DNA from 3 places in the Vibrio sp. 704 genome. Region 3 is predicted to be linked to each of the others. Evidence: predicted binding sites of a transcription regulator. Region 3 holds the regulator's gene; each other region holds the start of a gene.
What was found. Region 3 encodes MetJ, which represses methionine synthesis genes. Its sites were predicted from a motif close to TTAGACNTNTANANGTCTAA; they were not measured.

Region 1 (3,287 bases), on a different contig from region 3:
CCACCCTGTATTGGATACATTCGATTCATCATTTTGTTTTTATAAATGGGAACATTCCCATTTCTTAATTTTAATATTGCCATTCGAAGACAAAAAACAAAATGGGAACAGTCCCATTAATTGAGAATGATCACAGTATAATTTTAGAGCAGATCGTTTTAGTGTGGATTAACAAACGATAGGCTGTTGAGTAAAGTGAACCACTTCCTCATCGCCATTTAATTGATTGATCAGCATGTTAGCGGACTTCTCACCTGCAAGGGTATAACCTGGGTCGACACTAAATACTTTAGGGAAAAGGAAAGAGAGCAATTCATTACCACCAACACCTGTCACAACCACGTCTTCACGTCCTAACTCTTGAAGACGCTTAATCACGCCCAACGCGATAGTGTCACTGGCGCACACGATGGCCTGAGTATCAGATTGAAGGACTTTGTCTACCAACTGATAAGCACTTTCATGGCTCAACTTACCCGTTTGGAAACAAGGTGCAATTTGCTTGCGTTGACACCAAGCTTTATAAGCATTTAGACGAGCTAAGCCAGTGGTTTTGTCTTCAGGATCAACACCAATATAAGCAATGCGAGATAAAGATTGCTGCTCAAGGTGAGACAAAGCCATGTCTATCACACCTTGGTTATCGTAGTTGATCGAGGAAACCATTTGCGTGTCCATCGCGATCACGACGATACGATTCCCCCACTCCGCCAATGCTCGCTCATCACATCCAGTAAAGCCAAACACGATCACCCCATCGACGTTGCGACGTTTAAGCACATCCAAATGCTCATTGGTTTTATCGCGATCGAATTGGCTTTCCATGATCACCGCATCATAACCAGCGGAATACAAAGCATTGAGCATGGTACCAACGGCGCGATTTTCTGATGGTGAGTCTAAACGGGAGATGATAACCCCAATGACTTTTTGGCTGCCACCACGCATCGACTGCGCCGACTTTGATGGGACGTAGCCTGATTCACGAATGATTTGCTCTACCTTCTCACGCGTTTGCGGTTTTACCTTGGGATCGTTAGTAAGCACACGGCTTACTGTTGATTTGCCCACGCCTGCCAATTTTGCGATATCAAGAATGGTGAGTTTTTTGCTCATAAGTGTTCAGATTAAAAGAAGGAATCAAACAAAAGGGAAGCAGTGGCTTCCCTTATCTCAGTCAGTAATGAAGATTACTTGTTTAAGTACGCAGGCACATCTGCAATGCTATCTAATACTACCGTTGCAATGGCTTCGCCCTGTTCCGTTACTGGCTTACCAGTGCGAACCAAAATCTTAGTGCCAACGCCTGCCGCTTCTGCTGCCATCATGTCTTCAGCTTTATCGCCGATCATCACAGATTTCTCCATGTCGATCTTCAAGAAATCACGCGCAGAAATGAACATGCCTGGTTTTGGCTTACGGCACTCACAATCTTGCTTGTACTCGCCAATGCCATGTTCTGGATGATGTGGACAGTAATAGATACCATCGAACTCAACACCTTTATCAGCAAAGTTCCAATCCATCCATTGAGTCAGAGACAAGAAACGGTCTTCACTGAATTTACCGCGTGCGATGCCCGATTGATTCGTCACTAACACTAGAAGGTAGCCTTTATCTTTTAGCGCTTTCGTCGCTTCAAATACACCATCAATGTACTCAAAATCATGTTCGTCATGAACGTAGCCGTGGTCAACGTTTATCACGCCATCACGATCGATAAAAACAGCAGGTTTTGCCAAAACGTATTTCTCTATTAACTCGGTTTAATCAGATTATTACATACCTTATAAACTTCAACACTATCTAATTCATTCTTGGCCTCGACAAAACGGTTGATTTGTTGGGCAAGAATCGGTAAATCTGAGGGTGCCCTGCCGTCTACCTCCTGCTTGTTATCTATACATCTTCGTTTCAAAACAGAACACCCATACATTTAGACGTCTAGACGTAAAAATATCTATTGACTTCATTCTGCTTAACCCATAGCATCAACTGAAAATTGAGATAAAGCTCAACATTAAGTTCTGTCAAAGGCCGTTTTTGACAGCGAAGTTCCCCGTATCTTTGGGCAGGTTGAAACATGATAGAAATAAAAAACATCAATAAAGTGTTCTACCAAGGCAGTAAGGAAATCCTTGCCCTGAAAGACATTAACCTACACATCGACAAAGGCACCATCTTTGGTGTTATCGGTTCATCAGGTGCTGGTAAAAGTACGCTGATCCGCTGTGTCAACATGCTAGAAGCACCGACCTCTGGTTCCATCATCGTTGATGGTGTGGATCTAACCAAACTCAGTAAAAAACAACTAGTCGAAACACGCCGTAACATTGGCATGATCTTCCAGCACTTTAACCTGCTTTCGTCTCGTACTGTGTTTGATAATGTAGCACTGCCACTAGAACTGGCAGGTAAAGACAAATCGCAAATCACAACAAAAGTAACTGAGTTGCTAAAGCTTGTGGGCTTAGCCGACAAACACGAGAGCTACCCATCTAACTTAAGTGGCGGACAAAAACAGCGTGTGGCAATTGCTCGTGCATTGGCATCCGATCCTAGCGTGCTGCTTTGTGATGAGGCCACTAGTGCGCTAGACCCGGCAACAACTCAATCTATCCTTGAGTTATTGAAAGAGATCAACCGCAAACTCAACATCACGATTTTACTTATCACTCACGAAATGGAAGTCGTAAAAAGTATCTGTCACGAAGTAGCAATCATCGGTGGTGGTGAGCTGGTGGAAAAAGGCACCGTTGGCGATATTTTTGCGCACCCTAAGACAGAGCTAGCGCACCAATTCATTCGCTCAACGCTGGATCTTTCCATTCCTGAAGATTACCAAGCTCGTCTGCAAGCAGAGCGTGTTGATGGCAGCTACCCGTTGGTTCGCTTAGAGTTTACTGGCGCAACCGTCGATGCACCGTTAATGTCGCAAATTTCTCGTAAATACAATATTGATGTGAGTATTTTGAGTTCCGACCTTGATTACGCTGGTGGCGTGAAATTCGGCATGATGGTCGCAGAGCTATTTGGTAACGAAGAAGATGACAACGCAGCTCTTGAATACCTGCGTAAGCACAACGTAAAAGTAGAGGTACTTGGTTATGTCCTTTAATACGATTTCTGAATGGCTGAGCTTAAACAGCAAACTACTTTTAGGTGCAACGTGGGAAACGCTTTACATGGTTGCGGTTGCCGGATTAGTCGGCTTTGCTGTGGGTATTCCATTAGGCGTAATCCTCCATATTACTAAGAAAGGCGGCCTACTTGAAAACACCAAACTA
Region 2 (3,287 bases), on a different contig from region 3:
AGAACCACCCATAAACTCAGGAAGCATTTGACCAAACGCTTCTAGTGCATTTTGCGACGCTTTACGTGATGCAATGTTCGCTGGATTTGCTTGAAGATCGGCAATGATTTGGTTCGCTTTTTCTTCCCACTGTGCAGGAAGTTCGCCGTTTAGACGACGTTTAAGCTCTGCCGCTTCTGCAGGGTAAGCTGCAGCGTATGCTTCGAATTTTTCATTCCAAGCTGCTTCTTTCGCGGCGCCCGCTTCTTTTGCATCCCACTCAGCGTAAACATCTGCCGGGATCTCAAATGGGCCGTACTCCCAACCTAGGTATTCGCGAGCCGCTTGGATTTCATCGTGACCTAGTGGTGCACCGTGACAGTCGTGCGAACCAGACTTGTTAGGAGAACCGAAACCGATAATTGTTTTGGTACAGATAAGCGTAGGACGTGGGTCCGCTTTTGCTGCTTCAATTGCTGCGTTGATCGCGTCTGAGTCGTGACCATCGACTGCTGGGATTACATGCCAGCCGTACGCTTCAAAACGCTTAGGTGTATCGTCAGAGAACCAGCCTTCAACGTGACCGTCGATAGAAATGCCGTTGTCATCCCAGAACGCGATCAGTTTGCCTAGACCTAACGTCCCAGCAAGAGAGCATGCTTCATGCGAGATGCCTTCCATTAGACAGCCGTCACCCATGAACACATACGTAAAGTGGTCAACGATATCGTGACCTTCTTTGTTGAACTGTGCCGCTAGTGCTTTCTCTGCGATCGCCATACCAACAGCGTTAGTGATGCCTTGACCTAGAGGACCAGTTGTTGTCTCGATACCAGGCGCGTAGCCGTACTCTGGGTGACCTGGGGTTTTTGAGTGCAATTGACGGAAGTTTTTCAGATCGTCAATAGATAGCGCGTAACCGCTTAAGTGCAGTAGAGAGTAAATAAGCATTGACCCATGACCGTTTGACAGCACAAAGCGATCGCGGTCGGCCCACTCTGGGTTTGAAGGGTTATGGTTTAGGTGAGAGCGCCAAAGAACTTCAGCGATATCAGCCATACCCATTGGTGCGCCTGGGTGGCCTGAGTTAGCTTGTTGAACACCATCCATGCTTAGAGCACGAATTGCATTGGCAAGATGTTTACGAGACGACATGTCTGCTCCTGAGTACATTAAGCGAAACGAAAAGTAGGTCATAATTCTCTCAAAGCCCTGTTGGGTGTGCAAACGTTTTCCAGTCCAAAACCTCACAAATATTGCACCTTTCGCGCCAAATCGTTCGAAGTTCTTAAAATTATCAATAAATCAGGCAAACGTTTGGTTATAACAAAAACCAAAAAAGAGCTTGTAATTCGAGCAATCAAATTTAGAATAGACGTCTAGATGTAGATACACCTACAAAAATTAGTATTAATTTGCGCTGGAGAGTTTATCATTCCCCAGTTTTAAACCAGATATAGTGGAGCTAACATGGCTAAGCACCTGTTTACTTCTGAGTCAGTATCAGAAGGTCATCCAGATAAAATTGCAGACCAGATTTCTGATGCGGTTCTTGACGCGATTCTAGAGCAAGATCCAAAGGCTCGTGTTGCATGTGAGACTTACGTTAAAACCGGTATGGTAATGGTGGGTGGTGAAATCACGACTTCAGCATGGGTAGACATCGAAGAGTTAACTCGTGAAACCGTTCGTGAAATCGGCTACGTACATTCAGATATGGGCTTTGACGCAGATTCTTGTGCGGTACTAAACACAATCGGTAAACAGTCGCCAGATATCAACCAAGGTGTTGATAAAGCTGACCCTAAAGAACAAGGTGCAGGCGACCAAGGCATCATGTTTGGTTACGCTTGTAACGAAACTGAAGTACTAATGCCAGCGCCAATTACTTACTCTCACCGTCTTGTTCAAAAGCAAGCAGAAGTTCGTAAAAACGGCACACTACCTTGGTTGCGTCCTGATGCAAAATCTCAGGTAACATTCCAATACGATCAAGGTAACATCGTTGGTATCGACGCGGTTGTTCTTTCAACTCAACACTGTGACTCAATCTCAACTTCAGACCTGCGTGAAGCGGTAATGGAAGAGATCATTAAGCCAGTGCTACCTTCTGAGTGGATCAACAAAGAAACAAACTTCTTCATTAACCCAACCGGTCGCTTCGTAATCGGTGGTCCTATGGGTGACTGTGGCCTAACTGGTCGTAAGATCATCGTAGATACCTACGGCGGCGCAGCTCGTCACGGTGGCGGTGCGTTTTCTGGTAAAGATCCATCAAAAGTTGACCGTAGTGCAGCATACGCAGCACGCTACGTAGCGAAAAACATCGTAGCGGCAGGCATGGCTGACCGTTGTGAGATCCAACTTTCTTACGCAATCGGTGTTGCTGATCCAACGTCTATCATGGTGGAAACGTTCGGTACTGAGAAAGTACCTCACGACATCATCATTGAAGCGGTTCGTCAATTCTTCGACCTACGTCCATACGGTCTACAAGAAATGCTTAACCTTCTTCAACCTATCTACAAGAAGACAGCGGCTTACGGTCACTTCGGTCGTGAAGAATTCCCGTGGGAAGCGACAGACAAAGCTGCACTTCTACGCGATTTCGCTGGCATCAAATAATCAAGCTAAGCAAGAATCAATCAAGCCCTCGCTTATGGTGGGGGCTTTTTATTTTCAGCAACTTTTATATAGTCATTTCGGCTCATACCGCCCTGCCCCACAAAGCAGTCCTGTTTCTCCCTCATTTTTATACCGAATAAATTTTAAGCAATTATTTGTAAATTATCCCATCTCCGCCAATAGTTAAAATATTGTTAATTCCAATTTAAATAGAGACGTCGGAGGCTGGCGACTGTGGAAGCAACACTTAAGTAAAGACATGAGTTAAGCATCTTTATGGCCGATACCAAACTAAGCCAATGCTCAGATGTAAACTTGAAAAAGTCGCTTCAAGTTTGACTGAACAAAAACCGCTGTCAGTTGGTATAAGCGGATAATGTGGGAATAAATCAAGGAGGAGTTATGCCTCGAACTGTTAATCCATCGGACTTCCACAACAAGCGAAAGGAAGTGCCAGACAACGAATACGCCAGAACCATACCGTGCAATACGGTCAATCTTTCTGCACCTTTTCATTGGCTCGCATTAGGTCTGCATGATTTCGTGCGAATGCCGCTTATTAGTGCTTTCTATGGCATCTGTTTTATGGCAGCTGCGATAGGCATTGTTTTGCTCGTACAGTGGCAAGGCACACACTTAGTCGTCATGCCCAGTTTGATTGTTTACATGTTAATTGGTCCGTT
Region 3 (3,287 bases):
GATCTTGCCCTTGCTTACAGCCCTGGTGTTGCAGAGCCAGTGCGTGAAATCGCACAAAACCCGGATAACGTGTACAAGTACACTGCAAAAGGGAACATGGTTGCTGTTATTTCTAACGGTACCGCTATTCTAGGTCTAGGTAACCTAGGTCCACTTGCATCTAAGCCAGTGATGGAAGGTAAAGCGTTACTGTTTAAGCGTTTCGCAGGTCTTGACTCTATTGATATTGAAGTTAAGCACCGCACGATCGATGAATTTGTGGATACTGTTGCGAGCATTGCAGACACTTTTGGCGGTATCAACCTTGAAGATATTAAAGCACCAGACTGTTTTGAGATTGAAAAGCGTCTGATTGAGCGTTGTGATGTACCAGTATTCCACGATGATCAACATGGTACTGCTATTGTAACGGCAGCGGGTATGCTGAATGCAATCGAACTTCAAGGTAAGAAACTTGAAGATTCAACAATTGTTTGTCTTGGCGCTGGCGCTGCCGCTGTAGCGTGTATGGAGCTTCTGATCAAATGCGGTGCAATGCGCGAAAAAATCTACATGCTAGATCGCAAAGGTGTGATTCACACTCGTCGTGATGACCTTAATGAATATAAGCAGTTATTTGCGAACAATACAGATAAGCGCACACTAGAAGACGTAATTGAAGGTGCAGATCTGTTCCTAGGTGTATCTGGTCCAAACCTGTTGCCAGCGGAAGCGTTGAAGTTGATGGCTGATAAGCCAATCGTATTCGCATGTTCTAACCCGGATCCTGAAATCAAGCCGGAACTTGCTCACGCAGTTCGTGATGACTTGATCATGGGTACTGGCCGTAGTGATTATCCTAACCAAGTTAACAACGTATTGTGTTTCCCATTCATTTTCCGTGGTGCTCTTGATGTGCGTGCAAGTGAAATCAATGATGAAATGAAACTTGCAGCCGTTGAGGCGATTCGCGAGCTAGCAAAAGAGCCTGTACCTGAAGCCGTATTGAAGGCTGCCGGTGTTGATAAGCTAGAGTTTGGTGCGGACTATATTATTCCAAAACCAATGGATTCACGTTTGCTACCACGTGTTGCAAAAGCGGTTGCTCAGGCGGCGGTTAATTCAGGTGTAGCTCGTATCGAGATGCCTGAAAACTACATGGCAGAGTAATATATCTTTCAGATGTGATACACAAAAAATGGGACGCTATTGCGTCCCATTTTTTATGTCATCCATTTGGCTCGAGGCAAGAGTTATTACCTGAAACCTTTTATCAGGCTTTTTTATTCTTCGTCGAATGACTCAAATTCGATGCCCATTTCCGTCATCAGCGCTTTTACTTCTGTTGGAATATCATCAGGACGGTCTTTACGAAGGTCTTCATCTGTCGGAAGTGGCTGACCTGTGTACGCGTGCAAAAATGCCTCGCATAGCAATTCGCTATTGGTTGCATGGCGTAAGTTATTGATCTGACGGCGAGTACGCTCATCAGTTAGCACCTTTAAAACTTTTAGCGGGATAGAGACGGTAATTTTTTTTACTTGTTCGCTTTTTTTGCCGTGCTCTGCATATGGGCTAATGTATTCGCCATTCCAGTCAGCCATTGCACACCTTCATTTATGTAATCGGTTAAAAATAATTTAGGTGCTGATTTTAGCTGCATTTACCGCCATAAGCAAAGACATATAGACGTCTAGAAGTGTTGACGTCTCATTTTTTGACGAGTAAAGTGAACATAACAGCAAAGGAAGCGTGTTGATCACTTTATGTTACTCATTAGATATAGCGCATTCCTATTTAGAAGTCATTACCCGTGAAAGGATACACCCATGAGCACTCGCAAACTTGCGACCATTGCAGTACGCACTGGTATTGAATCAGACAGCCAATATCATGCTGTCGTTCCACCTATTTATCTTTCCACTAACTATGGTTTTCCTGCTTTTGGTGAAGTGCCCAAGTATGATTACACACGATCTGGTAATCCAAACCGCGGACTGTTGGAAAGTGCGCTATCTGAACTTGAGTCTGGAAAAGGAGCGGTTGTTACTAACTGCGGTACGTCGGCATTAAATTTATGGGTTTCCGCTTTTCTCGGCCCAGATGATCTCATTATTGCTCCTCACGATTGTTATGGCGGCACCTATCGTCTTTTTAATACCCGAGCTAGCAAAGGCGATTTTAAGGTTCAGTTTGTCGATCAATCAGACGAACAGGCTTTAGATGCTGCATTGGCACAAAAACCAAAACTCATTTTGCTAGAAACTCCGTCAAACCCTCTGGTTCGCGTAGTGGATATTGCAGCTACTTGTGAAAAAGCGAAACAAATCGGCGCGTTAGTTGCGGTGGACAATACCTTTTTGACACCCGTGTACCAAAAACCTTTAGAGCTAGGTGCGGATTTTGTTATCCACTCCACAACAAAGTACATCAACGGTCATTCGGACGTAATTGGTGGAGTAATCATCACCAACACAGAGGCGCATGCAGAAGAGCTTGCATGGTGGGGCAATTGTATTGGTGCAACGGGCACACCTTTCGATAGTTATATGACGCTGCGAGGTATTCGTACGCTTGGTGCTCGTATGCGAGTACATGAGGAGAGCTCACAGCAGGTACTGGCTTACCTACAGAAACAAGCGTTAGTTAAAACTATCTATCATCCAAGCCTGCCGGAACATCCAGGTCATGACATCGCTAAAAAGCAGCAAACGGGCTTTGGCTCTATGTTGAGTTTTGAGTTTGCTGGTTCGTTTGAACAGTTAAAGGTGTTTGTGAAAGAGCTCCAACTGTTTTCATTAGCAGAGTCATTAGGTGGTGTAGAAAGTTTGATTTGCCACCCAGCATCCATGACGCACCGTGCAATGGGTGAGGAGGCGCTGGCGGAGGCTGGGGTCTCTCATCAACTATTGCGTTTGTCTGTCGGTTTGGAAGATGCACAAGACCTCATCACAGATTTAGAACAAGCGTTCGCTAAAGCTACCCAGTAATAGGAGACGATAACAATGACTGTACAACGTCAGCTGCATAAGTTTGGTGGCAGTAGCTTAGCAAACCCAGAATGCTACTTACGCGTTGTGGGTATTCTCAAGGAGTATTCGACAGAAAATGATCTGGTGGTCGTCTCTGCTGCAGGAAAAACCACTAACCGCTTGATTGAGTTTTTGGAAGGGTTAAATAAAGATGGCCGAATTGCGCATGAGGCGCTTCAAAGCTTAAGACAGTTTCAAACTGAGCTAATAGAAAGCTTGTTGGAGAGTGAAGCAAAAGAAGAGCTGTTAGCTTTATTACATGATGAGTTCAGTACT

Region 1: metN (methionine ABC transporter ATP-binding protein MetN) is a predicted target of MetJ. The motif match lies at 1,937-1,956, and genes of this name have one in related genera.
Region 2: metK (methionine adenosyltransferase) is a predicted target of MetJ. The motif match lies at 1,351-1,370, and genes of this name have one in related genera.

Annotation. Positions count from the first base shown of each region.
Region 1 covers NZ_JAWOUH010000012.1:29,100-32,386, forward strand. Annotated here, with positions in the region: gene treR (trehalose operon repressor TreR) at 169-1,116, opposite strand; gene gmhB (D-glycero-beta-D-manno-heptose 1,7-bisphosphate 7-phosphatase) at 1,191-1,742, opposite strand; gene metN (methionine ABC transporter ATP-binding protein MetN) at 2,084-3,118, shown strand; gene R7R24_RS16090 (methionine ABC transporter permease) at 3,108-3,287, shown strand, end outside.
Region 2 covers NZ_JAWOUH010000008.1:18,198-21,484, reverse strand. Annotated here, with positions in the region: gene tkt (transketolase) at 1-1,134, opposite strand, end outside; gene metK (methionine adenosyltransferase) at 1,450-2,604, shown strand; gene R7R24_RS12930 (DUF2189 domain-containing protein) at 3,007-3,287, shown strand, end outside.
Region 3 covers NZ_JAWOUH010000026.1:1,497-4,783, forward strand. Annotated here, with positions in the region: gene R7R24_RS22090 (malic enzyme-like NAD(P)-binding protein) at 1-1,149, shown strand, start outside; gene metJ (met regulon transcriptional regulator MetJ) at 1,263-1,583, opposite strand; gene R7R24_RS22100 (O-succinylhomoserine (thiol)-lyase) at 1,809-2,969, shown strand; gene R7R24_RS22105 (bifunctional aspartate kinase/homoserine dehydrogenase II) at 2,985-3,287, shown strand, end outside.